3 regions of the Rahnella sp. PD12R genome follow, and region 2 is predicted to be linked to each of the others. Evidence: predicted binding sites of a transcription regulator. Region 2 holds the regulator's gene; each other region holds the start of a gene.
The links. Region 2 encodes Fur, which represses iron uptake genes when iron is present. Its sites were predicted from a motif close to ATAATAATGAGAACNACTATCAA; they were not measured.

Region 1 (10,699 bases), on a different contig from region 2:
CGACGCGATTAAGAAAGCCGTGAAAGCCGGTGACGTTGATAAAGCCCTGAAACTGCTGGATGAAGCCGAACGTCTGGGCTCGAAAACCGCCCGCAAAACCTTTATCGAAAGCGTTAAACGGTAAGTTTTCTTAGCTCCCCCTGCAAGTGCAGGAGATAAAGCAGACAGTTTTTAACTCCTCCCCCTGCGAAGGGGGAGGTTGGGAGGGGGTTTAGCAGAAGAAATTTTTGCTTAAGCGCATTTCAACTTTAGTTTTTGACCTTTATACCCCACCCCAACCCTCCCCTTCGCAGGGGAGGGAGCCGATCGAGTTTTCTTCATATCTCCTATTTGTTACTCTGCTGTGAATACGTTCAGTGAGGTATTTATGGCGTCTGCAAACTGGGTTGATTTGTCGAAAGATAAAGACAGCGGGATCGAAACGATCCACGCCCATTTCGAAGGCCATGCTTACGATCCGCACTGGCACGACAGCTATTTAGTCGGCGTTACGCAGCAGGGGTTGCAGCAGTTCAGCTGCCGTCGTCAGAAACACCAGAGCCTGCCGGGCAAAGTTTTTATGCTCGAACCGGGCGAAATTCATGACGGTGACGCCGTGCAGCCCGGCGGTTTCACCTATCACATGTTGTATCTTGACCCGCAATGGCTCAGCCGTGAACTGACGGCGCGACGCGACTCCCTTTCTTCTGCCGGTGATCCGAGTTTCGAAAAAACCTTAGCGCACGATCCGCGTCTGGCGCAGGCCACATCGCTGGCGTTTCAGGCGCTGCATGGCAAAGAGCTGCGCATTGTCCGCCAGACGGCGCTCGACGGTTTGCTGAGCGCGCTGAGCGGGCATCTCACCTGGCAGCCGCCGCAGCCGCAACAATTCTCGCCGTGGTCACGCATCGCGCACCGGGCGCGGGAATATCTGCATGCGCATCTGCACGAAGATATGGGGCTGGAACAGCTGGCCGCCGCCACCGGCGAAAGCCGTTTTGTGGTCAGCCGCGCGTTTAAAGCTGAATTCGGATTGCCGCCGCATGCGTATTTTATTCAGCTAAAACTCACCTGTGCCCGCGACGGACTGGCGTCAGGCCGGACTCCGGCGGCGGTTGCCGCAGATTTAGGTTTTGCCGATCAGAGCCATCTCGGGCGCTGGTTCCGCCGCGCTTATCAGCTCACGCCCGCGAATTACCGGCGCTTGTGCACAAATCTTCCAGATTGAAAAAAACCGGCAGGCTAAGCTCGGGGTTCAACCAGACCGGAGCCTAATAATGAATACGCCTGCAACACTTCTTTCTTCTTCGCCTGAACGCTGCGTGATCGTCATCAATCAGCAACTGACCGCCGGACACGCCGCCAATGCCGCCGCCGTGCTGGCGCTGACGCTCGGCCAGCGCCATCCGTCGCTGGTCGGTGCGCCGCTGATTGATGCCGATCACCGCGAGCATCCGGGGCTGATCCCGATTGGTATCAGTGTGCTGGTTGCCGACAGCAAACAGCTCACACAGCTTCATCAGCATGTGCTGAATGATGATGAAATGGACGGCATTATTTTTCCGGCAGAAGGGCAGCAAACCACGGATTACGCGGCCTTTCGTGAAGCGGTTGCCATCGTGCCAACGGGTAACTTAGCACTGCTGGGCATCGCGCTGGCGGGGAAAAAGAAAGTCGTCAGAAAGCTGACCGGAAAACTCGGCCTGCTGGGCTGAATTTGTCATTTAACCGTCATATTCCTTCTCTATTCTCCTGATATTCAAAAAATATCAGGAGATTCACCGTGCGTAAGTCACTTGTCGCTTTACTGCTTTTCACTCTGGGTTCGACGTTTGTTGTTCAGGCCGCTGACGAAGCGAAGCCGTTCATCACTTCTGAACAGCTTGATCTGACCAAATATTTGCCTGCGCCACCGGCTGATGATTCCGCTCAGACCAAAGCCGAGCTGAAAGAATTACTGGAAATCCAGGCGACACGTACGCCGGAACAGGAAAAAGCGGCGATTGCCGATGCCGAAGAAAACGTCTGGCGTTATGCCGATGTGATGGGCCCGGATTTTACAGCTGAAAAATTGCCGAAAACTGCCGCGCTGTTTGACCGCGTGGTCGCGACGGAAGACGTGGTGGACGATCACGCCAAGAAAGCATTTAACCGCCCGCGCCCGTACATGCTGGATGAGCAGATTCATCCGCTGCTGAAAAAATCCAAATCCGGTTCATGGCCTTCCGGGCACTCCACCATCGGTTACCTGATGGCGACCGTGCTGGGCGAAATGGTGCCGGAAAAACGTAATGCGCTGTTCACCCGCGCCGCCGGTTATGCCGAAAATCGCCTGGTGGCCGGTTTCCATTACCGTTCTGATACCGTGATGAGCCGTACCGGTGCCGCGCTGATTGCGCAGAGAATTTCTGAAGAGCCTGAATTCAAAGCAGAATTTGACGCCGCAAAAGCCGAGCTGCGCGCACAGATGGGCCTGAAATAACCGCTTTTCTCCCCTGCAATATACCTACCCCTGAAGCGTTACATTCAACAATGTAACGCTTTCATTTTTCGAAGATTCTCTGGAAGACATCCCGCAAATCCCTGTTTTGCCTCTTGGTCTGTTTCGCGCCTTTCCGGTAAAGTGGTCAGCGCATAACAGGCTGAGGAAAGCACAAATGGAATACAGATTTAAGCGGGTAGAATCACCGGTCGGATTACTCACACTGGCGGCAAAAGGCGACAAGCTGACGGCTATTTTGTGGGAATGCGAAATTGATGGCCGGGTGAAACTGGGCGAAATGATGGAAGACCCGACGTTTCCCATTTTGCTGAAAACCGAACAACAGTTGAATGAATATTTTGCGGGCAAGCGCACGCGCTTTGAGCTGGATCTTGATTTCACCGGCACCGAGTTTCAGAAAGAAGTCTGGGCGGCGCTGCTGGAAATTCCGTTTGGTGAAACGCGTAGCTACGGCGATATCGCCCGACGAATTGGTCGCCCGAAAGCCGTCCGCGCCGTGGGGGCCGCCAATGGCCGCAACCCGATTTCCATTGTCGCGCCGTGCCATCGCGTGATTGGTGCGTCCGGAAAACTCACCGGTTTTGCTGGCGGGCTGGACAATAAAGCGCTGCTGCTCAAACTGGAAGGCCGTAAATCCTGAGGGGATTTTTGCTGTTTTTCACTGAGCATAAAGGGCGAGAAATTGCTTGATGTCCGTTCGTAAGTCGATGCATAGTCAAAAAATAAGCAGCAAATAACAAAGACAACATCACTTACGAAACGGAGTTTTACCCTCATGGATCAAATTCAATCCCTCGAACAGTTCTTATCCTCAGTCCAGCAACGCGACCCGCATCAGGTCGAATTTTCTCAGGCCGTTCGTGAAGTCATGACCACGCTCTGGCCGTTCCTCGAACAAAACCCGCAATACCGTCGTTCTTCTTTATTAGAACGTCTGGTGGAGCCGGAGCGCGTGATTCAGTTCCGCATTGCGTGGGTGGATGACAAAAATCAGGTACAGGTAAACCGCGGCTGGCGCGTGCAGTTCAGCTCGGCCATCGGCCCGTATAAAGGCGGCATGCGTTTCCACCCGTCGGTCAATTTATCAATTCTGAAATTCCTCGGTTTTGAACAGACGTTTAAAAACGCGCTGACCACGCTGCCAATGGGCGGCGGGAAGGGCGGGAGTGATTTCAATCCAAAAGGCAAAAGCGAAGGCGAGATCATGCGCTTCTGTCAGGCGCTGATGCTGGAACTTTACCGCCATCTGGGCCCGGACACGGACGTACCGGCGGGCGATATCGGCGTCGGCGGGCGTGAAGTCGGTTATATGGCGGGGATGATGAAAAAACTCTCCAACAACACCGCGAGCGTGTTCACCGGTAAAGGCCTGTCGTTTGGCGGCAGCCTGATCCGTCCGGAAGCCACCGGTTATGGCCTGATTTACTTCACGCAGTCCATGCTGCGCCGTCACGGGCTGGATTTCGAAGGCATGCGCGTGGCGGTGTCTGGCTCGGGTAACGTGGCGCAATACGCCATCGAAAAAGCCATGTCGCTGGGCGCACGCGTGATTACAGCGTCGGATTCAAACGGCACCGTGGTTGATGAAGTCGGTTTCACGCCGGAAAAACTGGCATTGCTGACAGAAATCAAAGCCAGCCGCGACGGCCGCGTATCTGATTACGCGCAAAAACTGGGGCTGACGTATCTCGAAGGCCAGCAGCCGTGGAACGTGCCTGCAGACATCGCGCTGCCGTGCGCTACCCAAAATGAGCTGGGCGTGGAAGCGGCACGGGTGCTGATCGCCAACGGCGTAAAAGCCGTGGCGGAAGGCGCAAATATGCCGACGACCATTGAAGCCACCGACCTGTTTGTTGAAGCGGGCGTGCTGTTCGCGCCGGGTAAAGCGGCCAATGCCGGTGGTGTAGCGACGTCCGGGCTGGAGATGGCGCAGAACGCTGCGCGTCTGAGCTGGAAAGCCGAAGAAGTGGACGCACGCTTACGCCACATCATGCTCGATATTCATCATTCATGCGTGGAGTACGGCGGTGAAGGCAAACAAACGCAGTATGTGCGCGGTGCCAATATCGCTGGTTTCGTGAAAGTCGCGGATGCCATGCAGGCGCAGGGCGTGCTGTAACCTGAATGTCCGTTGGAGAAACAAAAAAGCCACCTTTGCAGGTGGCTTTTTTACAGGTCAGAGGCTGAGCTTAGAAGTGCGTGTTCAGGCTCATGTAGAAAGTCCGGCCCGGTTCGTTGTAGGTTGCTGCACCCGCGCCGTACATATAGGCGTTAGTGGTTGCGTTACCCACGGTCTGGGCATTGCCCGCGCGGAACTGACGCTTGTCGAACACGTTATCAATACCGGCGGTTACGCTGACATTTTTAGTCGCCACGTACGTGCCACTCAGGCCAACCACTGAATACGGGCTGACTTCGTTCTTCTCACTTCCGGTTACGGCTTCACCCTTGTAGTTGTATTTTTTCGGCTTCTGACGGCCATACCAGGTCAGGGTGGACTGCACGGAGAAATCTTCCGTTGCCTGCCAGCTCAGCGTGGAGTTGATCGTAAATTCAGGGATGATCGACAGATAATCGCCGGTCTCTTTGTTTTTACTTTCAATCATGTAAGTCCCGTTGTTATTCCAGGAAATGGTGCTGGTGACCGGAATATTCAACGTACCTTCCAGCCCCTGAACGACGGCTTTAGGAACGTTTTGCCATTTATAAACGTCAGTGGTGCCCGTCGTTGATGTGCCGGTTGGCAGATAGCCCGCTTCAATTTTGTTGCGGTAGTCATTACGGAAATAGGTTACGCCCGCCTGATAGCCGTTGCGGTGGAACTCAAGTCCGATCTCTTTGTTGATGCTGGTTTCTGCGTCGAGATCTTTATTCCCCACCAGATAACAGCCACCGCCGCTGGCTGCACAACCCTGGCCTTTACTGTAAAGCACGTAGTTTGGATTGGTCTGATACAGGCTTGGCGCTTTGTAGGCACGCGCGATCCCCATTTTCAGCGTGAAATCATCGCCCAGTTCCTGAGACAGGTTCAGGGAAGGACTCCAGTTATTGCCGACAATAGAATGATGATCGAAACGCAGGCCCGGAACCAGCATCGTGCTGTCGGTCAGTTCGATGTTGTCTTCCGCAAACAGCGAGAAGATTTCCGCCTGCGAATACGGGCTGCGACCGGTGCTGTCGATACCGTCAATGGCACCGCCGAGCATAGACTGAATGTTGGAAGACGGGTCTTTCATCTTCTGCTGGTTCCATTCAGTGCCAAATGTTGCTGTTTGCGGAACGCCTAAATCAAACGGAATGCTGACTTCGCTGTGCGCAAGAATGTCGCCCAGCGCGATGGTATTGAAGCTGTCGTCAGAGAAAATCCCCTCGGTGCCGCCCGCCAGACCTTCATCCATGCGTGAGTTACGGGTTTTTTCGTACTGCACATAGTTGGTGGTGGAAACACCGTTGTCCCATGCGCCTTTGTACGTCAGGGCGTAGGACTGGCGGTAAATACGGTTGGTCTCTTTGCCGTACATACTTTTAACCAGCGCGCTGGTATTGGTGTTTTGTGTGTCACCGGCGTACAGGTTGCCCTGACGGCTGTTGGACACCTCAAACTCCAGTGACTGCATGCGGGCGAAATCCCAGTGCAGCATGGCGTCGATATTTTTATTGATGACGCCTTCGCGACCGGCCGGAACGGTGTCGGTATAGGTGCCGGTGCGTTCGGACTGATGGCCGTCGTTGATATACTGCGAATCAGCCTGCGTTTTGCTGTAGCCGCCAAACAGACGGAAACTGAACTGGTCGCTGAGCGGGCCGGACAGGCTGAAATCGGTGCGTTTCGTTGAGCCTTCTTCTTTGTGCTGCGGCGCGTTCATGTAGGTATTCCACGAGCCGTGCCATTCGCTGGTGTCTTTTTTGGTGATGATATTCACCACGCCGCCTGCCGCGCCATTACCATAACGCGCCGCCGCCGGGCCGCGGATCACTTCGATGCGGTCAATCATATCTGGCGGAACCCAGCTGGTATCGCCGCGGGTATCACGCTCGCCGCGCCAGCCCTGACGCACGGAGTTGCGGCTGTTCACCGGTAAACCGTCGATCAGGATCAGGGTGTTTTCCGGGCCCATGCCACGGATATCAATCTGGCGGTTGTTGCCGCGCTGGCCGCTGGTGGAGTTGCCGGTCAGGTTTACGCCGGGCATGGTGCGGATCAGTTCGTTGATGTCGCGTGCCGGTGGGCGTTTTTGGATTTCATCAGACGTAATGGTGGAAACACCCGGAGCCTGAAGGTTTTGCTGTGCAGCGGTGACGACCAGAGTGTCTTCGGTTTTTTTCGGCGTTTCAGTGGCCGTAGTCCCGGTTTCTGTTGCGGTTGTTGCGGAGGTTTCTGCTGCGCTGACGGGGAAAGTAAGCGCTGATCCCAGCCCGATTAAGGTTGCCAGCGAATAGTGTGGTAGCCTGCTTTTCATGTCGGATTCTGCCCTGAAATTCCATCCTTTCCTGAAAAATAGCGAGATTGAACAGGAGGATGGCCTGTTGTGTGTGTAGTTTTTATTGACCCGCGTTACGGGCGGTAACACACTATTGCAAATAAAAACAATTATCAATTAGATTCCCATTCCTAATTTGTAGGGAAAGTGTAAAGCGCCATACCGGGAATGTTTTTTCTTGTCTGCCAGAAGGCTGTAAAGCGTAAAAAATGATGAAATATCAGCATCCGCAAAAAACTGCGGCTCAGGCCATGTTGTTGGAACCTCTGGCCGGAAGTGCCGCGTGGTGGAATGAAATTGCTGCGCGGGGAACGCCGTGGACAGAACCTTCGCGCGAGGGTTTTTGTCGTGTGACGTTCTTCTGGCGGGATCCGCAGGGCGACGAAACGACGTCGGAGACCCGGCGTGTCTGGATCAACATCAACGGCATCACCGATCACCATCAGTCGTCGCCGCCGCAGAGTTTGCAGCGGCTGGCAGGAACGGATGTCTGGCACTGGCAGACCGAATTGCGTGCAGACTGGCGCGGAAGCTACAGCCTGATCCCACGTACCGAATCCGGCGCTGAATTTCCGCAAAATAACGATGATTATCAGAGCATGCTTGCCGCGCGTGAATGGTGGAAAAACCTCTTCCGCCACGCGACGCACGATCCGCTGAATCCGCATCGGCCGTGGCCCGGTGCAAAATCCCATGCGTTGTCCGGCCTGCATATGCCGGAAGCGTTGCCACAGCCCGCCTGGGAAAAGTTTGATCTTGATGGCCCGAAAGCGCCGCAAGCTCCGGCTGCGTTACAAACATTCCGCTGGAAAAGTGCGCGTCTGGGGAATATGCGAAACGTCTGGGTGTTTACCCCCGGCGAAAGCCAGGAGCCTGCCTCGCGCCCGCTGGCGATCCTGCTCGACGGCCAGTTTTGGGCGAAACAGATGCCCGTCTGGCAGCCACTGACGCAGCTCACGCGCGAAGGGGCGCTGCCCGACGCGGTCTATGTGCTGATCGATGTTATTGATATACAAACCCGCAGCCGCGAGCTGACCTGCAATCCGGAGTTCTGGCTGGCGGTGCAGGACGAGTTATTGCCTCAGGTAAGAAAACTGGCCGCGCACAGCGATAACGCGCAAAAAACGGTAGTCGCGGGGCAGAGTTTTGGTGGCCTTTCTTCGCTTTACGCCGGTTTGCACTGGCCCGAACGTTTCGGCTGCGTGCTGAGTCAGTCAGGGTCTTTCTGGTGGCCGCGCCGCCATCGTCAGCAAGCCAGTGATGATCAGCAAGAAGCGGAAAGCATCCTGTCGCAGGTTGAAAAAGGGCTGGGGGAACGCAGCCATTTGAAAATCTTTATGGAAGCCGGCAGAAACGAAAAGCTGATTTATGACGTGAATAATCAGATGGAGGCACTGCTGAAACCGACCCCCAATCAGGTGCATTACCGTGTGCTGGAAGGCGGGCACGACGCGCTGTGGTGGCGCGGCGGTTTGCTCGACGGCCTGTGCAGTCTGTGGGATGAGACGCAGTGGGCCGCCGGAGATCCTCCGTCAGACGGCTAAATTGCCGAGCGGAATAATTAATGGCGTATGTGACACCGGGCAGTCGATGATTGAGCAACGCAATCCGAAAACCTGCTCAATCAGTTCCGGCGTCACGATATCGGCAGGCGCGCCTTCTGCGAGGATTTTTCCGTCGCGCATGGCGATAAGATGCCCGGCGTAGCGGCAGGCCTGATTCAGATCGTGCAGCACGACGACCAGCGTCCGGCCATTTTCCTGATTCAGGCGACACATCAGCTCCATCAAATCAATCTGATGCGCGATATCCAGCCAGGTCGTCGGCTCGTCCAGAAGCAGCAGCGGCGTTTGCTGCGCCAACACCATGGCAATCCACACCCGCTGCCGCTGCCCGCCGGACAGTGAATTCACTGTGCTTTCCGCCAGTTCATAAACACCGGTTGCCCGCATCGCGTCATCGACAGCCTGCGTGTCCTGCGCATTCCAGCGGCTGAACAGATTCTGGTGCGGATAGCGCCCGCGACCGACCAGATCGGCCACCGTGATATCACCCGGCGCGGTCGAACTTTGCGGCAATAAGCCCAGCTTTTTTGCCACGTCTTTCGTTCCGTAATCGCCAATCAGTTTTCCGTCGAGAAAAACCGTGCCGGACTGCGGCTGCATCAGGCGGCTCAGCGTACGTAACAACGTCGATTTTCCGCAGGCGTTAGGCCCGATAATCACCGTCAGTTTTCCTTCCGGAATCGACACTGATAAATCCCGTGCGATGACTTTTTTGTCGTAACCGAGCGTCAGGTTCTGGGCATATAGCGGTGAAAAATGTTCAGTCTTCATGAGCGGCGGGACTCCCGGATGAGCAAACCAATCAGATAAATACCGCCGAGACTGACGGTGAGCACGCCGACGGGCAGTTGATAAGGCAGGAAGAGACGCTGCGCCGCGACGTCTGCGGCGAGCAGCAGCAGTGCGCCGGTCAGTGCGGCAAAAAATAACGCGTGCTGCTGGCTGGCGCACAGGCGGCGGGAAATCTGCGGTGCCACCAGCGCGATAAAGGAAATGGGCCCGGCCAGCGCCGTCGCAGCGGCGGTTAATGCCACGCCCGCCAGCATCAGCAGCAGACGCGAACGTTCCACCGGCACACCCAGCGCGCACGCGGTATCGTCACCCATTTCCAGCAAACGCATTCGCGAGGACAGCAGCCGGGCGAGGAACAGCGCCGTGACAATCAGGGCGATCACCGGCAGGCTTTTCTCCCACGTAATCCCGTTGAGCGAACCCGCATGCCATAACCCGGCGGTGAGCGCAGATTCCAGCGACGCGTTGATAATCAGCCAGGTATTGCCCGCAATCAGCAGCGCCCGCACGCCGATACCGACAATAATCAGGCGGAAGGTTTCGACGCCCTGACGCCACGCCAGCGCATAAACCAGCAGCACACTGACGATGCCTCCGGCCATGGCACCGATCATGGTTTCACCCGCGCTGGCGTTGAATAACACGATGGCCAGTAAAACGCCGCTGTAGGCGCCGGTGTTAAAACCGATGACGTCCGGGCTGCCCAGCGGATTGCGCAGCAGTGACTGGAAAATCGCACCGCTGACGCCCAGCGCCGCGCCGATGATCAGCGCCATCACCACACGCGGCAGACGCCACTGCGTCACAATGATGTGCAGATTTTTCGGGCCATCGCCGAGCAGGGCGCTGACGACCTGAGCCGGTTTCAGCGCCAGCGCGCCGCTGCCCAGCGCAAATATCGCCAGTAAGAGTGCGCATAAAGCTAACGCCACCGCCGTCAGAAATGGCCGAGAAATTAGCGTGTTTCTTTTCAGCGTGCGGGATTCAGATTCTCTCTGGCTCATGGCTAACCTCTGCGCAATCCGCCGGGGCGGCGAACCAGAAAAATAAGCACCGGCGCGCCGATAAAGGCGACGACGACTGAAACCCGCAACTCACCGCTGACCAGAAGCCGCCCGGCGATATCCGCCGCAAGCAACAGCGTCGGCGTGAGAACCAGCGTCCACGGCAACAGCCAGCGGGGATCCGCACGACAAATCCAGCGTGCCATATGCGGCACCATCAGACCCACAAATGCGACGGGGCCGACGGCCGCTGTCGCGCTGCCGCATAACAGCGTGATGGCCAGTAATCCCAGCAGCTGGGTCGTGATGATTTTAGTGCCCAGCGCGGTCGCCAGTTCACTGCCCATCGTCAGATTATTCAGGGAACGGGTCATC
Region 2 (10,699 bases):
ATGCCCAGAATCGTTAATAATGCGGCCCTGATGGTAATATTTTTTAAAAACTGCACGATATGCCTCTCTCGAAACAGGACTGTTTCTGGTCTGAGGATTGACGGGGATGCGGAGAATCAAGACAGGTAGCCAGCAGGCGTTTGCCCCCGGACATGTTTGAACACCTCTCCGGGCATCGATTTCTTTATTATGTTGAGATTCCTCTCGCATCATCTATCGGCGTTCAACGGGCAAACTTAAGGAGTGGCGGAAATTATTTCTTAATTTTGCTTTTATCCTCAATAAGTTTGAGGTTATTTAAAGCACACGAAGGCGATAACACTTAAAAAGATTGCCCGATAAACTTATCCACCAGTTAAGAAGGCGAGCTGAAACATATTCTCCGCCGCGCGAGTTTGCTATCATCTGCGTTATTATTGCCTGCAATGCAGAGCACTTCATTGAGAACAAGAGGTTAGGTAATCTTATGGCCGTAGTAGGTATCTTCTTTGGATCCGATACAGGTAACACCGAAAACATCGCGAAAATGATCCAGAAGCAATTGGGTAAAGATGTTGCAGAGGTGCATGACATTGCGAAGAGCAGCAAAGAGGATCTGGAAAAATTCGATATTTTGCTGATCGGTATTCCAACCTGGTATTACGGTGAAGCGCAGTGTGACTGGGACGACTTTTTCCCGACGCTGGAAGAGATAGATTTCGAAGGCAAGCTGGTTGCGCTGTTTGGCTGCGGCGACCAGGAAGACTATGCCGAATACTTCTGTGATGCGCTCGGTACCGTGCGTGACATCATCGAGCCACGCGGCGCGGTGATCGTGGGTCACTGGCCAACTGAAGGCTATCATTTCGAAGCTTCAAAAGGTCTGGCCGATGATAAGCACTTCATCGGGCTGGCAATTGACGAAGATCGTCAGCCGGAACTGACCAACGAACGTGTTGATGCATGGGTCAAACAGATCACAGAAGAACTGAGCCTTTCAGAAATTATTGGCTAAAAACCCTGTTGGCCCTGAGGATTTATTCTACAATTGAAGGGCCAAACTATTACTGAAATTAACAATTTAACCGCTACAAAATTGTAACTTTCGGTGGTATCAAGGTACACTGAGTTCATCTGTTTTTTCTATCGATCAAGTCGTTGCATAATTGAATGTGACAGGCATTTTGTGATCTTTATTAACAGGCTACGTTTTTGAGAATCGGCACACTTCCCTTAAACGAAGAATCCTTAAACGACAAATTTTTGTGCCGCCGATGCCACAGGCTGCATGCCTCAACTTGATTAGCACATAGTAACAGGACTGAATCCGCATGACTGACAACAACACCGCACTGAAGAAAGCCGGCTTAAAAGTCACGCTTCCGCGCCTCAAAATCCTGGAAGTGCTGCAAGCGCCGGAAGGTCATCACGTTAGTGCGGAAGATCTGTACAAGCAACTGATTGATATGGGTGAAGAAATTGGCCTGGCGACGGTTTACCGCGTTCTGAACCAGTTTGATGACGCCGGTATCGTTACCCGTCATAACTTCGAAGGCGGCAAGTCTGTTTTCGAACTGACTCAGCAACATCATCATGATCACCTGATCTGCCTTGATTGCGGCCGCGTTATTGAATTCCGCGACGAATACATTGAAGGCCGTCAGCGTGAGATTGCGAAGAAACACGGTATCAAACTGACCAACCACAGTCTGTATCTGTACGGCCACTGTGAAGCGGGCGATTGCCGCGAAGATGAATCTTTGCACAATGACAAACCTGCGCAGTAATCTGCACGGTCAGTCCGAATAAATTAACCGCTGAAAGGCGGTTTTTTTATGTTAGCGATTCAGGCAGAGAGTTAAAACGCAAAACCCCGGCAAGCCGGGGTTTGTTGTTTCTTTATATCAGGCGCCAATATATGACTCAGCGTTCACATCCTGTTAATTAGCTGGCTTTGGCGAATTGTTAGAACGAATTTCCTGCCAGATTTTGCCGCAGTCTGCCGCGTAAGCCTGACCATCGCCGGTTTTACGCGCCGTCAGACAGCGCTGATAATCCACCACACGCACGGTTTCCTGATCGGCAAACTGCTTGTGCTCCTGTTCCTGTTTCAGAACATCAAGAATGGTCTGGCACGACGCCACTTTGTCCGGCGAGCCTTCTGCTTTTATGATGCAGTTGCTGTACGCCTGGCGTAGTTTCGCATTTTCGGTTTGCGTAGCCGTTGGCGCACAACCGGCCAGTAACAGGGAAGTCACGACCATCATCAGTAATTTATTCATCGGTTTAGTGTCCTCAGAAAATAGTGAATGGAGCGATAACGATGAATTTCACGTCTTTTTCATCCTGGAAAATGTTGCCGTAACCGCCGCCCCAGCTCGGGATATCCGAGTGGTTGTCGTACTGGGTGTAATGCAGTTTGAACAGCGTACCTTTCGCGCGACCTTCCTGAATGGTGTACAGCGCATCAAGGCTCCAGGCACTTTCTTTCAGGCGCTGGCTCTGGTCATAGATTGGATTGGTACTCGGTTTGGCATCCCACGCGTAAACATAAGAACCGCCCACTGCGAAGCCCGGCAGATCCCATTTCGCCAGATCGTATAACACACCGGCGTAAACCGCTTTTTCGCCGTTGGCGTTGAAGTCAGAACGGTTATCCCACCACACATCAAGACGTCCGTTAGAAGAAGAGTACGTCGGGGTCATGCGTTGTAAAAAATAACCCTGATTCCCCTCAGCTTTGACCATCGTCCCTTCCAGACGCCAGTTGAACTGGCCGGTGGTATAACCGAAAGTCAGTGCCTGCAACCAGGCCAAACCGTCATACAGGCTGTTCGGATCGTTCTGGTTGCTGATACGATCTTCCGCGCCGTAGAACTGGTAGCTGGTGGTGAGCGGGTTGCCCATCAGATCAATTTTGTACGACGCTTTGGCGAAGTACTGATCGACGTAACTTTCAGCCTGACCGAAAGCCGCTTCAAGCACGAGATCATTTTTGAAGTCGTATTTCGCACCCAGCGAGTGGATATAGGAAACACCGGTTTTCTTGTCGTTCTGGCGGAAATCATCCATCTCCAGATGCCACGGCGATTTGTATTCATCCGCCCACATGTAGGAGAAACTCAGTTCGCCCGGATCCCCAAAATCATGTTTATACCCGGCTTCGGCACCGCGATAGGTACCCGGCATAAAGCTCCAGTGCGGGGCGATCAGCGTTTGTCCGGTCGGCTGAATGTAACCAGCATGGCCCCAGAATCCGCCGTATTTGAATTTACCGGCCGCTTTATAGAGGCTGACGCCGCCTTTATCGCCGGAATAATCTTCGTCATACGCATGGTTTTTGGAGGAGAACGCGATTTCGTTCGGGTGTCCGCTGTCGCTGGCTTCGGCTAATTCGATCGCGGTAAATGCGGCGACGTCGATACCGAACATGTCCCAGGCATAGCCGGAGGAGAAATCGAGATTCAGGTTGGCGGTCGCGTGCGAAAGGTTGGTGGCGTATTTGTCGTAATCGGGGTTATTCACCGTGACTTTTGTGCCGTCAGGGCGGGTTTCTTCTTTGGTTTTGTTCAAATCTTTGCGGTCGCGTTCGCGCTGCCAGTAATACACACCGCCGGTCAGCGTCGAATCATCAATAAAGCCAGCCGCTCTGGCCTCTTCAGGGAACATCATTCCGCCGCCCAACAAAGTGCCAGCCAGCGTGTACATCACAGGTTTCAGGTAAGCCGATCCCCTGCCCCTGTTAAGGTGCTTGTGCATAGAAATTCCTCATTTTGACTAAAAAAACGTGCAAAACCCAAACGGGTATTAAAAGCGGCCGCCAGAGGCGTAACCGTATAAAGCAGGATTAAGAGTATTTTTCGCGACGCGAATTATCAATGGGTAATTAAACCCTGATGGCTGAAGTATGACAAAGTGCACATAAAGATGAAAAAGTGTAACAAACGAGGAATGCGAAGGTTTAAATCAGTGGACTCTGACAATCGACAAATAAAACAGATAATTAAGTAAAAATCGTATTGATTTAAACGTTTCAGCACTCTGATATTCGGAAAGGAAGGTCCTAAAAAGCAAACATGAAAAATGCATTAATTCGCGATGAAAAAGAAAATTCCGTGAATTTCTGACATAAAAAAACGCAGCCGGAGCTGCGTTTAGCAATCGTTCATCGGTGACTTACGCGACGGGTTTTGATTCCCAGGTATCACGCAGGCCAACGGTACGGTTGAAGACCAGATTTTCAGCGCTGGAATAGCGGCTGTCAGCACAGAAGTAACCTTCACGTTCGAACTGCAGGCTGATTTCAGCCTGTGCAGCCACCAGAGAAGGCTCAACGAAACCGTGCGCGATCACCAGGGATTCCGGGTTGATCGTGGTCAGGAAGTCTTCTGCCTGGCCCGGGTTTGCCACGCTGAACAGACGGTCATACAGACGGAATTCCGCCGGTTTGCCTTCAGTAGCGGAAACCCAATGGATCACGCCTTTCACCTTGCGGCCATCGGCAGGATCTTTGCTCAGCGTTTCGATGTCGTATGAGCAGAAGATCGTCGTCACATTACCTTCGGCATCTTTCTCAATGCGTTCCGCTTTGATGACATACGCATTGCGCAGACGAACTTCTTTGCCCAGCACCAGACGTTTGTATTGCTTGTTCGCTTCTTCGCGGAAATCAGCCTGATCGATATAAATCTCACGGGTGAACGGCACTTCGCGCGTCCCCATCTCCGGTTTGCTCGGATGATTGGGCATTTTCACCATTTGCACATCTTCACCGGTAAAGTTCTCAATGATCACTTTAACCGGATTGATGACAGCCATGGCGCGCGGTGCGTTTTCGTTCAGATCGTCACGAATACAAGATTCCAGCGCCATCATTTCGACGTTGTTGTCCTGTTTCGTCACGCCGATACGACGGCAGAATTCACGGATTGACGCGGCAGTGTAACCACGGCGACGCAGGCCTGAAACGGTCGGCATACGCGGGTCGTCCCAGCCTTCTACGATTTTATCCGTCACCAGCAGGTTCAGCTTACGCTTGGACATGATGGAATATTCGAGATTCAGACGGGAGAACTCGTACTGACGCGGGTGGCAAGGGATGGTGATGTTATCGAGAACCCAGTCGTACAGACGACGGTTGTCCTGGAATTCCAGCGTACACAGCGAATGGGTGATCCCTTCCAGCGCATCGGAAATGCAGTGGGTGAAATCATACATCGGGTAGATGCACCATTTTTTGCCAGTCTGATGGTGTTCCGCAAACTTAATACGGTAGATAACCGGATCGCGCATAACGAAGAATGGCGACGCCATATCGATTTTTGCACGCAGACACGCCGCGCCTTCAGCGAATTCACCGTTGCGCATTTTTTCGAACAGCGCGATGTTTTCTTCTACGCTGCGATCGCGGTACGGGCTGTTTTTGCCCGGGGACGTCAGCGAGCCACGGTATTCGCGGATTTCATCCGGAGACAATTCATCAACGTAAGCCAGACCTTTGTTGATCAGCTCTAGCGCGTAGCCGTGCAGTTGATCGAAGTAGTCGGAAGAATAGTGAATATCACCGCTCCAGCCGAAACCTAACCACTGGACGTCGTGTTTGATCGACTCAACGAATTCGATGTCTTCTTTTGCCGGGTTGGTATCGTCAAAACGCAGGTTGCACTGCCCCTGATAGTCTTGCGCAATACCGAAGTTCAGGCAGATAGACTTCGCATGGCCGATATGCAGATAACCATTAGGCTCGGGCGGGAAACGGGTATGAACGGTATTGTGTTTCCCGGTCGCCAGATCTTCATCAATAATCTGACGGATAAAATTTGTTGGGCGGGCTTCAGCCTCACTCATTGTGCAATTCCTCTACGCAACATTGACTCTACAGATAACCTGTTATGTTCCAACAAGCCACGTCGGGAAACAACCGTTACTTGCATAAAATCGTGGTTATCTGCATACCGCGTGTCCGTAAACAATAAAAAACGGGAAGAGATTGCTCTCTTCCCGCTAAGACTTAACTCAACTGAATCAGCGTCAGGAAATTATTTACCCTGAATCTCAAACAGTTTGGTCTGACCGGCTACGACGGAACCGCTGGCCAGTGAAATCACACCGGTGTAATCATCGATGTTGCTGACCACAACCGGGCTAATCATTGAGCGCGCGTTAGCGTTCAGATAAGCCAGATCCAGTTCCAGTACAGGCTGACCGGCAGTGACCGTTGCGCCTTCTTCAACCAGGCGGGTAAAGCCCTGGCCGTTGAGTGCAACGGTGTCGATGCCCATGTGCACCACGATTTCAGCGCCGGAAGTGGTTTCCAGGCAGAACGCATGGTTGGTGTTGAAGATTTTCACCACGGTACCCGCAGCCGGAGCGACGACTGTTTTATCCGTAGGACGAATCGCGACACCATCGCCTACCGCTTTGCTGGCGAAGGCTTCGTCTGGCACCTGATCCAGCGCTACGATGTCACCGGTAACCGGAGCCACCAGCGTTTCAACGACCGCTTTAACGCTATTCGGAACAGCCTGCGGAGCCGCTTTCACAGCCACAGGTGCTGCTGCGCTGCCTGCCGCAACCGGACCACGCGCCATCACTTTCTTCATTGCATCAGCCAGAGATTCCGCTTTTGCACCGACGATAACCTGAATGCTTTGTTTGTTCAGACGAACAATACCGGACGCACCCAGACGTTTACAGGCTGCATCATCAACAGTACCGGCATCTTTCACGTTCAGACGCAGGCGGGTAATACAGGCATCAATACCTTTGAAGTTATCAGAGCCGCCCAGTGCGCTGATGTAGCTCACGGCCAGCTGGTTCAGACCTTCTTCAGTATTGCTGTTCGCTTCCGGTTCACCGATATGGTCGGCGTCGTCTTCACGGCCCGGCGTTTTCAGGTTGAACATGCGGATAATTACGCTGAACAGTACGAAGTAGATGACGAAGAACACAACACCCATCACCAGCAACATCCAGACGTTTTTACTTGCCGCCGGCAGGTTGTACATCAACGCGTAGTCAATCGCACCCGCAGAGAAGGAGAAGCCAGCGTGGATACCCAGCGCAGTTGCAACGTACAGGCTGATCCCGGTCAGGATGGCGTGGACTAAATACAGCAGCGGAGCAAGGAACATGAACAGGAATTCTAACGGCTCGGTCACACCGGTCAGGAATGCAGTCACCGCAACGGAGACCAGCATACCGCCCACCAGTGGACGACGTTCTTTCGGTGCTGCGAAGTACATTGCGCATGCTGCGCCTGGCAGACCAAACATCATGATAGGGAAGAAGCCGGACATGAACATCCCTGCGGTGCCGTCACCCGCGTAGAAGCGGTTGATGTCGCCGTGGAATACTGTGCCTGCTGCGTTGGTGAAGTCACCAATCTGGAACCATGCGATGGTGTTCAGAACCTGATGCAAACCGGTTGGGATCAGCAAACGGTTTACGAAACCGAAGATACCCGCACCGAATGCGCCTGCACCTACGATCCACTCACCACCGGCGCGGATTGCATCCTGCACCGGAGGCCAGACGTAACCGAAGATCGCGGCCAGAATCAGACAGAAGAAGCCTGTTGCGATAGGAACGAAACGTTTCCCACCGAAGAAGCTCAGGAAATCAGGAAGTTTGATATCAGACCAGCGGTTGTAAACCATACCGCCGACCAGACCGGTGATGATACCTGCCAGAACGCCCATATTGACGGCCGGGTTGATGGTAATCATCGCTTTGGTCAGAATGAAATAACCAATACCACCCGCCAGTGCCGCAGCACCCGCGTTGTCTTTAGACCAGCTTGATGCCACACCAATAGCAAAAATCAGGGCCAGGTTATCGAAGATCCCGCCACCGGCTTGCGCGATGAACGGCATATTAAGAAGATCAGGCTGACCGAAACGCAGCAGTAACGCAGCGACCGGTAGCACGGCTATCGGCAGCTGAAGTGCTCTGCCTAAACGCTGAAAGAATCCAAGAATATTCACATTTCCCCCTATCCGCCGCCAGGCGAATCACCTAAGTAGTTTAATTAGTATGGTTACTACCTTTACTCATTTACCGTTCCGATTTAACCAACTGCTTTGCGAGTGTAAAAAGATTATTTCGTATCGCAAATTAAAACCTCTATTTTTGTGAGAAATGTCACCAAAAAGAGGCCATAACATGCCATCAGGCTGGTCAACACACAAAACTTATTTTATCATTAAAAAAATCTAGACGGCATTGTGCCAGCCACAAACCGTCACGGTGGTTTACGCTTAACATGACCGCCCTGAACCAAAACAGCTTTGACTTCCTTATCCGGAGTCACTGGGTTACAGGCAGGCGGCAATCGAAAAATCCGTTGCGCTTACTCCGTTAAGCCAGGCAGAGATTCGAAAGCAGCCAACACCCCTGCAACGTCAAGGACAAAGGATATACACAGTATATTCAATATTCTGAAACTAAGAGGTACGTGATGAGACTTATTCCTTTAAACACCACCACTGAAGTTGGCAAATGGGCAGCACGTCATATCGTTGAGCGTATTAACGCCTTCAAACCCACTGCCGACCGCCCGTTCATTTTGGGCTTACCTACCGGTGGCACACCACTCGAAGCTTACAAACATTTAATCGCCATGCATAAAGCAGGCCAGGTTAGCTTTAAGAACGTGGTTACCTTCAATATGGACGAATATGTTGGCTTACCGCAGGAACACCCTGAGAGCTATCATACGTTCATGTACAAAAACTTCTTTGATCACGTTGATATTCCACGCGAAAATATCAATCTGCTGAATGGTAATGCACCAGACGTCAACGAAGAATGCCGTCAGTACGAAGCAAAAATTAAGTCTTACGGTAAAATTCACCTGTTCATGGGTGGCGTGGGCAACGACGGTCACATTGCCTTCAACGAACCGGCATCTTCACTGGCTTCACGCACCCGTATCAAAACCCTGACACACGAAACCCGCATCGCGAACTCCCGTTTCTTCGACAATGACGTCTCTCAGGTGCCAAAATACGCCCTGACCGTTGGCGTGGGCACACTGCTTGATGCAGAAGAAGTGATGATTCTGGTCACCGGCCACGCGAAGGCGCAAGCGCTTGAAGCGGCCGTCGAAGGGAACATTAACCACATGTGGACCATCAGTTGCCTGCAATTGCATGCAAAAGCCGTTATGGTGTGTGACGAGCCGTCCACCATGGAACTGAAAGTCAAAACTGTTAAATATTTCCGCGAGTTAGAAGCGGAAAATATGAAAAACCTTTAACAAAATTTATGCCCAAAGCCAGTCGCGTTGCAGCAAGGCGGCAACGACGCGAATCTCCGGGAGCTTACTGAAGTAAGTGACCGGAGTGAGTAAGGCAGCCAACGCAGCAGCAGCGTGACTGGAGAAGGGCAAGCGAACGAGGGGGCATGATGTACGCTTTGATTAACGGCCGGATCTATACCGGCCACGACGTTCTGGATAACCATGCGGTCGTGATTGCCGATGGCAAAATCGAACGTGTCTGCGCGGTCAGCGAGCTGCCGGACAATGTGGAAACCCGCGATCTGGACGGTGCCATTCTTGCCCCCGGATTTATCGACCTGCAACTTAATGGTTGTGGCGGCGTGCAGTTCAACGATTCACTGGAAGCAATTTCCGTAGAAACGTTAGAAATCATGCAGAAAGCCAACGAAAAATCCGGCTGTACCAGTTTCTTACCTACGCTGATCACCTGTAGCGATGACTACATGAAGCAGGGCGTTAGCGTAATGCGCACGTATCTGGAAAAATATCCGAATCAGGCGCTGGGTCTGCATCTTGAAGGCCCGTATCTGAGCCCGTTGAAAAAAGGCACCCACAATCCGGCCTTTATCCGTAAGCCCGACGACGCCATGATTGATTTTCTGTGTGAAAACGCCGATGTCATCACGCAACTGACGCTTGCGCCGGAACAGGTTGAATCCCGCTATATCCGCCAGCTGCGCGCTGCCGGAATTGTGATTTCCGCAGGCCATTCCAATTCGACGTATGCCGAAGCCCGCGCCGGTTTTGCGGCTGGTATCACCTTCGCAACGCACCTTTATAATGCAATGCCGGCGATTACAGGTCGTCAGCCTGGCCTTATTGGTGCAATCTTCGATACACCGGAGGTGTATACCGGTGTGATTGCCGACGGTTTGCATGTCGATTACGCCAATATTCGTAACGCGAAAAAGCTCAAAGGCGAGAAACTGGTGCTGGTCACCGACGCCACTGCGCCAGCGGGTGCCAATATTGATGAGTTCATTTTTGCCGGTAAAACAATATACTACCGTGACGGACTCTGTGTGGACGAAAACGGAACACTGAGCGGCTCTGCGCTGACCATGATCGAAGCAGTTCAAAACAGCGTTGAACATGTCGGCATTGCACTGGATGAAACGTTGCGTATGGCATCGCTTTATCCGGCCCGCGCGATTGGCCTCGACGGCCAGTTGGGCAGCATTGAAGCAGGCAAAGTCGCCAACCTCACCGCGTTCACTCATGATTTTAAAATCACAAAAACTATCGTTAATGGTGACGAAGTTTAATTGAGCGGATAACAGCATTGATGACAACTGGCGGACAGCAGGCACAAATCGGCAACGTTGATCTGGTTAAGCAGTTAAACGGCGCGGCGGTTTACCGCCTGATTGACCAACAAGGGCCCATTTCGCGCATTCAAATCGCCGACATGAGCCAGTTAGCGCCCGCCAGTGTCAC
Region 3 (10,699 bases), on a different contig from region 2:
GGCGGTGGCGAAACCCTCTTCGACAATCAGCGTTAAAATGGGGTAAATCACGCCGGGGCTGGGGATGTACGCGCCCATTGAATAGCCTTCGATGGTTTTAATGATTTCATAACCGTGCGCCGGGTTGATCTGAATAAGATGCAGCACAAATAACGTCAGTTCCTGACGCGTAAACAGCTTACTTTTGCGGCGGGCGGTGGGCCCTGAGTTTGTCATCGGTTTTGCCTTCTGCCATGAACCGGATGGCCTCAAGATATATCTTATGCAGTTTTAGGGTCAAGACAGTTCTTGAGTGAAAGTCATGTGTAAGTTTTTAGTTAAGTTGCTATTTTTTAAGGTTTTTAAATTCATATTTTCGCTGAGGCCTTCACTGCACTGACAAAACTTAACGCTTTTAACTATCGCTAACGTATTGATTTAAAACATTTTGAAAAATGATGTGACACAGGCCGGTTTTACACTGTAAGCATTGCGAAAAAGTCAGCCACAACGGCGCTGAAGCACGGAAAAAGCGATGTCATCTGCGACGTCCTGCACCAGTTTCTGCCGGATCATCACCTGTTCCTGCGTGCCGCCGTTTACGGCGCGCTGATGTTGTGTCTGACAGGTGAGTTGCCCGCTTTCATTTGCGTGATCCAGCTGCCAGGTGGCGGCTATCGTCGCTTTCTCACCTTGCCAGACGTCAAACTGTTCCACCGACACGCGGATACCGATCACCGGTTTGTCCGCCGGTGGCGTCAGACTGCGGATGTCCGTCGTCTTCAGCGAACGTTCAAGCCGGGCGGTCAGCGCCGCCCGAATTTCCTCGGGCAACGGCGCGGCCCAGAGTGCATTATCCGACATCAGCAGTTCGCCGTTGCGCTGATGGACCACCAGCTGCGGCTGATTTAGCCGCTCCGCCACGTTCACCGGTTTCACGCGGATGACAAAAGGCGCGGCGCTGGCAGTTGCGGGAGCGGTTCCGGCGGCAGTGGTCAGCGTGTAATAGTGCGGAGCGGAAGACGCACAGCCGGTTAAAACCTGCAGGGTAAGCGCCGCGTAAGCGGTTCGGGCAAGTTTCATGGCTGTTCCTTTTTGTCATCCTGTCTGCCGGTCAGCAGCGCCTGCGGCTGACGCGTTAACAGGCCGGTCAGGGTGCGCAGCGAATACAGCGTGCGCTGGAATTCAGCCAGCGTTTGCAGCAGCGGCGAATCCTCTGCCAGCAATAACCGGGCGCGGGTCAGGGTCTGATTCATCGTGCTGAGCGTCTGCGTGGTTTGCGGCAGAACCTGGCTGTTCACCTGAATCAGCGTCTGGTTGAGATTGCCCAGCGTGGCGTTGAGATTATTGCCAATCGACTCAATGGGCATTTTCGATACCTTGCCGATGAGCGTGGCGAGCTGTTCCTGGAGATGATCAAATCCGCCATTCAGCGTCGGAATGCGCAGCGGCCGCGCATTGATATCGTAAGAAACCGGCGCGGCGTTCGGGATAAAATCGAGCGAAATATACAGCTGGCCAGTCAGTAAATTCCCGGTGCGCGCCTGTGCGCGAAGGCCGTGCCTGACCATATCCCGCAGGAAAACGGCGGCCTGTTTCTGGGCATCTTTTTCTGGCTTGGGCAGTTTCTCCAGCACCTGACCGAGCCGGTTCGGGTAAACCTCGATCGTCACCACCGAAATAAACCGTGAACCGGCAGGCTCGTAATCCAGATCGATGGCAGTCACTTTACCGAGTTTCACACTGGAGAATTCCACCGGCGCGCCGGTTTTCATTCCGCGTAACGATTGCTGGAAACGCAGCTGAAGGATTTGCGGCGTGCCGTCCTGCGGTGCCATGGCGGACGCCTGATCGTCGGCCAGCGTAAAAACGCTGTGATCGGGGGAAGGTGTGGCGGCGGGAGTGGCGTCCGGTGGATTGGCAAAGGCAATGCCGCCGGCAATAACCGACGCCATGGTCTGCGTTTTCAGCTGTAATCCTTCGGAATCGAGCGATAAATCCAGCCCGCTGGCATTCCAGAACCGCGTGCCAGAGGTGACGAAACGGTCATAGGGGGCGTCGATAAAGACGTTAAGGCTGACGCCTTTGCCGTCCTGGCGCAGCGCGTAGGACGACACCCGGCCCACGGGCACGCGGCGGTAATACACGGCGGAACCGATATCCAGCGAACCGAGATCGCCCGCTACCACTTCAAACTGCCTGCCGGGCATGCCGTTGATGACCGCCGGTGGCGATTCCAGCCCCTGAAAAACCGAACCGGTTTTGCCGGATGTACCGGTATCCAGGCTGATATACGCGCCGGAAAGCAGCGTGTCGATGCCCGAAACGCCGCCCATACCGACGCGCGGGCGTACTACCCAGAAGCGGGTATCGGCTTTCGCCAGGTTTTCGGCATTTTTCATCAGTGACACTGTCACGAGTACGCGCTGACTGTCCGGGCTCAATGTAATGGATTTCACCAATCCGACGGTGACGTCTTTGTATTTCACTTCGGTTTTTCCGGCCTGTAATCCGCTGGCGGTCTGGAACGTGATCGAAATCTCCGGTCCGGCGGAGACCCACATCTGAAGAAACAAAAACAGCCCGATTACCGCAGCGGCGACAGGCACCAGCCAGACCAGCGACGGACGCCAGCGGCGCGGCGTGATTTCAGGTGCCGGAGAAACGTGTTCACTCATTCTTGTTATTTTCCCAAATCAAACGCGGGTCGAACTTCATGGCGGCCAGCAGGGTAAAAATCACCACCGCACCAAAAAAGACAATGCCGGTGCGCGGTTCGGCTGTGCTGAAACCGGGGAACTGCACCAGTGCGGCGACCAGTGCCACGACCATGACGTCGAGCATCGACCAGTAACCGATATATTCCGTCAGGCGGTACATCCGGGCGCGGCGAACGCGGATTTTGGCCTGGCCTTTTCCGGCGGCAAGCAACAGCCCGCCGAGGATCAGGAATTTGGCGCAGGGCACGACCACGCTGGCAATAAAAATGACGGTAGCGACGCCGTATGAACCGGACGCCCAGAATTCTGCGATGCCGCCCAGAATGGTATTTTCACCGCGGTGACCGGCAAATGAGCTGTACATCACCGGCAGTAAATTGGCGGGTAAATACAACAGCAGGGCGGTCAGCAAAAACGCCCATGACTGGCTGCGGCTGTCCGGCTGGCGCGGGTGCAGCGCCGCATGACAGCGCGGGCACGGCAAACGATGAACGCCGGAAACATGCTCGCAGACCAGCCCGCAAACGTGGCAGCGGACGAGCCCCTGCGGTAGCGCCTGAACGGGCATCACGGGCGGTAGCCGCGGAGGGTTTTGAGTGTCCATAACGGCTGGAAATCCTGATGATTGATCACCGGTAACAGCAGACATAATCCGAGCAATGCCCAGGTACCGGGGCCGGTGGTGATTTCAACCAGGCCGGAGAGTTTGATAGCGGCAATCAGGATACTCAGCAGCGCGACTTCCGCCATGCTCCACGGTGCCAGCCCGGCGAGCAAACGCATGGCGGAGGCAAAACCGGGCGCGGCTTTTTTCCTGCACGCGTGAAATAACACCCAGCCGAGCAGCAAAATTTGCAAACACGGGCAGACGATCATCAGCAACGCCAACGGGATCGCCAGCGGCGACGCATAGCTGTGTGCCAGCGCCATCGCGGTTTGCCATAGCGTGGCCGCCTGCGACTGGCCGTGGAAGCCGATTTCCAGCACCGGAAAAACATTGGCGATGATAAAAAACAGCGCCGCCGTGAGGGTGAGCGCGAACCATTGTTCCAGACTCAGCCAGCTTCCCCGATATAACACCGCCCGGCAGCGCGGGCAGTGTGCGGCCTCGCCGGGCCGCACGGATTTTCGGGTATACAGGCTGTCGCAGTGTTTGCAGATGATTTGCTGCGGATAGATTTTCATCACGAGCCCTTTCTGATTCAGCCGGTTATTTCAGCTGTTCCTGCAACTGATCCGCGCCTTTCTCCAGCCCGGTTTCTGCCGCACTCAGCGCGCCAAAAGTCGCCCCGATGTTCAATGAGTTCGGGTACTGGCGTGAGATATAGGATTTGAGCAGCTGATTGCTCGGCGCATCGTAGATTTCCACCGCATAACTCACCGAGCCGGTAAACGACCCTTGTTTGCCGCGGATGGACTGCACGATGTTGTACGGCCCGCCCATCAGGTCAAAGCGTGTGAACGTGCCGACAAACGGCGTACTGGTTTCCGCGCCGGTCAGCGTCAGACGAATGCGCAAGGTGCCCGGCGTGATGGCGTTGGTCAGCGGGAACCGCTCCGCCACGCTTTTGCCGAAGACCTGCTGCATATGCGCCGCCAGTTGTTGTTTTTGTTCAGGAGAAACGTCATCAAACTGGGCATCCAATCCCTGATAAATCACCACCGGATCCACAATGGCGCGGGAATATTTATTCCAGTCGACCGGCGTGTTGTAGCTGAAAGCGATATGCCCGGATTCATCCTGCGTGTCAGGTTTCATCTGGGAAGAAGAAGTGACCCCGGTGTAGGGCACAGGCTGGGTACTCGCGCACCCCGTTAATAAACCTAAAGAAATCAAAGCTGCCAGCGAATAGCTGTTTGTTAACGCAGACATACGTCTTACCTTCTTATGAAAAAATGCAGCGGGATGTCGGTTTACTTTTTCATTAAACCGTACAGTACGGTACATTTATGAAGTAAGACAATTCTCCTGTCAAGAAAATGTACAGGTGGGTTCAGTTATGAAAGTAAAAAAGAGAATGTGTGACAAATAGCGGTTTGCGGGGAAGGGCGAACAAACGGGTTCCGGCAAAGGCGGCCACCTCTGCCGGGTCGGCTTTATTTACCTCATCTCATCCGCCAAAATTGCGCGGACTTTTTCCAGCACCGGAGCCGCCTGTGTCACGCCTGCTGCGGTTTGCTCTTTTGCCCACGCGGCCTGAATCTCCGGATACCGGCTCACCGTTTGCCAGTGTTCCACTTCGCTGTGCTGAAGTTCACGGACGTTTGCGCCGTCTTTGCGCAGCGCATCCAGCTGGTTTATATAGCCGTTGTCCATCGCCTGACCGGCAGTTTTGTAGGCAGTTTCTGCGGCGCGGTGAATGGCATCCTGATCGGCTTTCGCCAGCCCGTTCCAGACTTTTTCATTCATCACCAGCAGATAAACGTGGCCGAGCCACAGCTCGCGCGAGACTAAAACCTCCGGAGCCATTTTCTGAATTTTCAGATCATAACCGCTGTCCACGTTGACCATAATGCCGTCCAGAGCGCCGATCTGAAACGCCTTCACCGTTTCCGGCCCCCACGGCATCGTGACCGGCTTCGCGCCCGCATTTCGCAGGAAATCCTGATGCCAGAAACTCGCCGAACGCCACGTCGTGCCCCGGATATCTTGCAGATTTTTCAGCGGATGTGTGCTGAAAAACGCCACCGGATAACCGGTACCGAAGAAAATGTTCACGACGTTTTCGTGATGTAATTCGGCGGGAAAAGCCGGAATTTCGGCGTAAACGCGGCGGAAGAATGCGATCTGTTTGTCACCGGTCGGCCCGGCGGGAAAGCTTTTAAAAATCTGATGCAGCGGCAAATCCCTGGCTGCGTATTCCGGCACAACGGTGCCCATATCCGCTGCTGAACCCTCACTGATTACGCTCAGCGCGTTATAACCGGTCGCCCGTTCACTGCCCCAGTGCGCGTTAATTTTCAGGCGACCCTGTGATTCTTTTTCAATCGCCGGGAAGAGAACGTCATTGATGAAGCGGGTGCGCGTACCGCCCAGCGGTTCATGATCGGTGTAGTTCAGCAGGGTGGTGGCGGTTACACAGACGGGTGACAGCAGCAGGGCGAGCACCAGCGCGAGCGGTTTTCTGATTAATTCCATGTAATCTCTCAATGAAATAATGATGAGGAAAACAGGAAGTCTATCGGTTTCAGGCGGATGCGGTTGTGCGCGGCAACCGTTTATTTGCTGATAATCAGATACAAAAACGCCTCTGCGAAAAGCGACAGAGGCGTGGAAAAACATCTCAGAAGCCATTACGGAACGGAACCGGCCACTGTAAAGGTGCAGCCTGTGTCGATACTTTGATTGAGACCGGCAATAACGGCGTTCAGTGCGCCTTGCTGATTTTGTGCATTACCTGTTTGTAATGATCCCGAAACAATCACATGCGCGACGGTGCTCTGTCCGTTAACTCCGTTGACCTGAACCTGAATATTATATTGCGTAACGGCACCCGGAATATGCCCCTGCATATCGACACGCATGACACCGTTGGTTCGGAGTTGCCCCGCAGCCCGCCAGAGATCGGCATATTGCAGCTGTGCAATCACATTGTAGGCGGACTGTTTCTGAGCATTATTTGGCAGATAAATATGGGGGATGGCAGCCCCCTGAGTACGGGTAATCGGCATTTTTTTATTTCCTTTCGCTACGGGACAGCATGGATGGAAATTAAAAACTAGCACCAGAGATACGATGAGAAAATCTGCCAGATGGCCGTGGGATATTGGCCTTAGCCTGACCTTGTGACATAAAAAAAGCGCCATGTTTTCACATAGCGCTCAGGTTTTTCGGGTGATGAATTATCGCTTAGAAATCGACATTCACGCCCAGCTGGAAGCTGCGGCCTGGCATCACGGCCAGCGCTTTATTGTATGCATCCTGATTGGTGGTTTCAGTCAGGCTGCGGCTGCTCAGGTAATCCCAGTACTTACGGTCGGTGATGTTATACACGCCGCCGCTGAGTTTTACGTTTTTCGCCACTTTCCAGTAGGCCGTTGCATCAAGCAAACCGTAGCCAGGAACATTCATGTATTCCGTGGTGGAATCGGTTATCGGTGTACCGGCGTTGGTGTAGCTCTGACGGTTGGTCGCTTCGGCTTTTTTGCCTTTCACGAAGGTTGCGGTCAGCGCCGTGCCGTAGATGCCTGACGGGTCATCCCATGCCACACCGGCTACAAATTTCATTGGCGGAACGCTGTCGATATCAACGTATTTGTCGCCCGCGTAGCTGGATTTGGATTCACCCTTGGCGTAACCCAGTGCGAAGCTGGTGCTCAGACCGTCAACGCTGCTGAACCACGTACCGTAGTTGATTTTGGTGCTCAGATCGCCACCGTAGATAAACGCTTCATCGCGGTTTTCGGCCTGATAAATCGTATAAATATTGGAAGGCACGTTGGTGAACATGCCCGGGTTAGCCGAGCGGGTGTAACGGGTGTTGGCGATGAAGTTTTTGTACGTGTTGTAGAACACGGCCGTTTTGAAGGTCACGCCTTCGGTCGCTTCACCTTTCATGCCCCATTCGAAGTTGTTGCTGGTTTCGGTTTTCAGATTGGTGTTACCGATCAGCGCATATTGCTGAGAAGCGGCATAAGAAGAACCGAGGTTCCAGGAACCGTAAAGCTGGCTGGCATCCGGGAACTGCGCGCCACGACGGTATTGCAGGTAAGTCATCAGCTTAGGCGTGATGTCATACGTGAATGCCAGTGATGGCAGAACTTGCGTATCGGAGTTGGCTTTACCGTACAAAGTAGAAACCTGGCTTTCAGACACGGTGCTGTTAGACAAATCGGAGAGGTCTGTCGCTTTCGTATTCTGGTAAGCCACACGCACCGCAGGCACGATGCCGAAGTTATGGCCGTCGAGGTCAAACTTCATGGTGTCTTGCAGGAAACCGCCGAGAACGTAAGAACGGCTGTTGGCTTCCGGCTGCATGATGGTGGTGTAAACACTCTGATCCGGGCTTTCGCGGAACGGACGTTCAGTGTTAGAGATGCGACCGTTAATCCCGGCACTCAGCTCGTGGCGACCCAGCGTTTTGAGCCAGCTGGTTTCCGCGCCATAGGTGCTGACGTCGTAGTTGGAATAGACGTTCATCATCTCTTTGCTGGCGTTCGGCATGTACGTGTTGTCGTGCGCCTGGGTGTACTGGTAATAGACTTTGGAGACCACGGCGTCAGCGAAATCGTTGAACGGTGTCCATTCGTCTTTCAGGCTTGCGCCCCAGCGGCGGGTGTTACTTTGCTGCTGCGCGGTACCCAGAATGGAGCTGCCAGCGCTGTTCCACGCGTCGTAATGGGTGTGATTGATTTTCTCGTAGTAATCGAGCGTGCCGGTGAATTTATGTTCGTCGTTTGGCTGCCAGATACCGGACGTCATGATGGCGTTAGAGTGCCAGTTCGCCGGATAAGCGTCGTGCGTCCCGCTGTTGTTGCTGGTTTCCTGACCGTCGCGGCGGCTGATCGCCACAAGTCCACGCAGGGTTTCGTCACCGGCAGCGGCAGTAATGCCGTTGTGCCATGAACGGTCTGAAGAATCATAATCAGACTGGTAACCGAAATAGGTTTCTTTGCCCGGACGCAGGTAATCGTCTGCGGTTTTTGGCAGGAAGGAAACGGCACCGCCGATGGAAGTGTTGGCGCGTTCGGCTGACGTTGCACCGGATTCGATATCCACCTGGCCGTAAATATACGGGTCGATGTAATCACGGCCGATGCCGGATGTGCCTAAACCCGCGCGGCTGGCGTAGCTGCGGCCGGTAGCACTTGGCTGTGGGATGCCGTCAACATCGATGCTGACGCGGTTGCTTTCCAGACCACGAATGTTATAGCCGGTGTAACCGCTGCGGTCGAAGCCGCTTTTGCCGTTGCCGGAACCGCCACTTGAGCCGGTCGCGGTGATCAGTGGCTCATAACGCATGATGGTACCGAAATCGTTACCGCCACGTTTTTGCATTTCTGCCGCAGTGATGGTGGTTTTTGAGCCCGGCGTTTTATCCGGCAGGGTCTCGGTGACGGTCATCACTTCTTCATTGTTCTGTGCCAGATCCTTCGCACTGCGCACCACCGGTTTCTTTTTGATGGTTTCTGTAGATTGCGCTTTGTTCTGTGCCAGATCGGTGTTGTCTTTAACGGCTTCCGCTGCGTTTACGTTAAAGGTGGTGGTGAGAATCGTCCCCATGAAAATGACGTTTTTCACCAAACCCTGCTGTGTAAAGGATTTGAACATTTGTTTTTAGTCCTGCACTAATTTTTTTAAGTTCTGCTCGCATTTACTGCCTTTCGACAAATTCAGACGCGCTTGTCATCTGCTTTAATCTTCCGTGAAAAAGCCGTTGTCCTTATAAAATATGGGTTTAATTACAGTCCTTACCCATTTCAGCTTTGTGCGAATGATAATGATACTGATAATTGTTATCAACAAATTGGTAAATAAAAATGCGCTTCTTAACGAAATCTTTGCACTTGGTTCTGAAAAATGGGCTACGCGGCTCGCTTTACAAGGCGCAAACCCGTCGTTAGAGTGGGGACATCAGGGAACTGTACTGTACAGTTTCGCCGCGACGGTTTTTGGCCGTGGCCGTAAAAGCAACGTCAGGAGGGAAGATGAAAGTCCGCACCGAAGCCCGCAGGGAGGCGATTATCGATGCCGCAGCGCAATTGTTTCAGGAAACTGGTTACGAACGCGCGTCAATGAATGAGCTCGCCCGGCGTCTCGGCGGCTCCAAAGCCACGCTCTACAGTTATTTCCCGTCGAAAGAAGCGTTGCTGGTGGCGGTGGTGAAAGCCTATGCCACCGGGCATCTTTCCGACGCCGTCAGCGATCTGACCCAAACGTGGGCGGAGGCCGGTCTCGAAACCATCCTCACCCGTTTTGGCGAAAGAATGTTGCTGGTGCTGACTAATGATGTCTCCGCGCTGGCGGTGTATCGCATGGTGATCGCCGAGTCCGGGCATTCTGAAATCGGCACGTTGTTTTATGACGCCGGCCCGCGGGAAAGCGTGGAAATCCTGGCAACATTCCTCGCCAGCGCGATGGAGCGAGGGCAACTGGCGCAGGCCGATGCGCATCTGCGCGCCTTACAGTTTCTGGCGCTGGTGACGGCGCAAACCAATACGCGCGTCTATCAGCGTAATCCGGCACCGCTGGAAATTGCAGAAATCCGCCAGATGGTGAGCAGCGCTGTCGACATGTTTTTGCGCGGCGCGGTGCGTTAATTCACGGGCTGCGTTCTGCTGTACAGACCTCCAACCGACCTTCTTCACGATGGCCGGTTTTTTTTTGAAGTCATTGCATAAAATATTACTAAGATATATCTTTCACTGAATTGAGAATGATTCCACTTCTGAAGGAAAGTGCGATGAACGAATTATCAGGGAAACGTATTCTGGTGATTGGCGGCAGCTCCGGTATCGGGCTGCGCGTGGCGGAACTGGCGGCAGAGCAGGGTGCAAAACTGACGCTGGCGGGCAGAAATGCAGAGCGTCTGGCGCAGGCCAAAACTGGGCTGACGGGCAGCGGCGCGGAAGTCGAAACCGTGATCCTCGATGCGCACGACCACGCTGCGCTGGAAGCTTTTTTTGCTGAAATGGCCGCTTTCGACCACGCTGTTTCAATGGTCGGTGACGTCATGGGTGGCGGTTTTCTGTCAGCCGATATGGCAACAATCCGGCGCGTGATGGAATCCAAATTCTTCACGAACGTCCTGATTGGCAAGCTGGCGGCCACGAAACTGAACGCCGGAGGCAGTCTGATTTTCACGTCGGGAACCGGTGGCCGTGCGCAGGATGCCTGCGCCAGTTATACCGGCAATCTGGGCATTCAGGCGCTAGTGGAAGGCCTGGCTGTGGAACTTGCGCCCGATGTGCGCGTGAATACGGTGGCACCGACCTGGACGCCCACGCCGTTCTGGCGCGATATGCCACCGGAGCAGTTTGAAACCATCAGGCAGCGTTTT

Region 1: the regulator Fur is predicted to act here: its motif matches at 7,058-7,080, upstream of fes (enterochelin esterase).
Region 3: the regulator Fur is predicted to act here: its motif matches at 9,140-9,162, upstream of KWG64_RS07790 (TonB-dependent receptor domain-containing protein).

The regions. Positions count from the first base shown of each region.
Region 1 covers NZ_JAHTMS010000004.1:262,698-273,396, reverse strand. The annotation lists gene malM (maltose operon protein MalM) at 1-124, shown strand, start outside; gene KWG64_RS10535 (AraC family transcriptional regulator) at 368-1,207, shown strand; gene KWG64_RS10530 (DUF2000 domain-containing protein) at 1,257-1,694, shown strand; gene KWG64_RS10525 (phosphatase PAP2 family protein) at 1,763-2,461, shown strand; gene KWG64_RS10520 (methylated-DNA--[protein]-cysteine S-methyltransferase) at 2,637-3,122, shown strand; gene gdhA (NADP-specific glutamate dehydrogenase) at 3,258-4,601, shown strand; gene KWG64_RS10510 (TonB-dependent siderophore receptor) at 4,672-6,942, opposite strand; gene fes (enterochelin esterase) at 7,173-8,507, shown strand; gene KWG64_RS10500 (ATP-binding cassette domain-containing protein) at 8,496-9,299, opposite strand; gene fepG (iron-enterobactin ABC transporter permease) at 9,296-10,324, opposite strand; gene fepD (Fe(3+)-siderophore ABC transporter permease) at 10,327-10,699, opposite strand, start outside.
Region 2 covers NZ_JAHTMS010000001.1:205,970-216,668, reverse strand. The annotation lists gene KWG64_RS01025 (methyl-accepting chemotaxis protein) at 1-56, opposite strand, end outside; gene fldA (flavodoxin FldA) at 467-994, shown strand; gene fur (ferric iron uptake transcriptional regulator) at 1,311-1,766, shown strand; gene chiQ (ChiQ/YbfN family lipoprotein) at 1,920-2,261, opposite strand; gene KWG64_RS01005 (OprD family outer membrane porin) at 2,275-3,687, opposite strand; gene glnS (glutamine--tRNA ligase) at 4,156-5,826, opposite strand; gene nagE (PTS N-acetyl glucosamine transporter subunit IIABC) at 6,018-7,964, opposite strand; gene nagB (glucosamine-6-phosphate deaminase) at 8,438-9,238, shown strand; gene nagA (N-acetylglucosamine-6-phosphate deacetylase) at 9,388-10,527, shown strand; gene KWG64_RS00980 (N-acetylglucosamine repressor) at 10,548-10,699, shown strand, end outside.
Region 3 covers NZ_JAHTMS010000003.1:126,000-136,698, forward strand. The annotation lists gene KWG64_RS07750 (PadR family transcriptional regulator) at 1-216, opposite strand, end outside; gene KWG64_RS07755 (membrane integrity-associated transporter subunit PqiC) at 481-1,062, opposite strand; gene KWG64_RS07760 (intermembrane transport protein PqiB) at 1,059-2,657, opposite strand; gene KWG64_RS07765 (paraquat-inducible protein A) at 2,650-3,303, opposite strand; gene KWG64_RS07770 (paraquat-inducible protein A) at 3,267-3,884, opposite strand; gene KWG64_RS07775 (DUF3313 domain-containing protein) at 3,910-4,572, opposite strand; gene dctP (TRAP transporter substrate-binding protein DctP) at 4,801-5,838, opposite strand; gene KWG64_RS07785 (hypothetical protein) at 5,994-6,371, opposite strand; gene KWG64_RS07790 (TonB-dependent receptor domain-containing protein) at 6,550-8,970, opposite strand; gene KWG64_RS07795 (TetR/AcrR family transcriptional regulator) at 9,348-9,959, shown strand; gene KWG64_RS07800 (SDR family oxidoreductase) at 10,103-10,699, shown strand, end outside.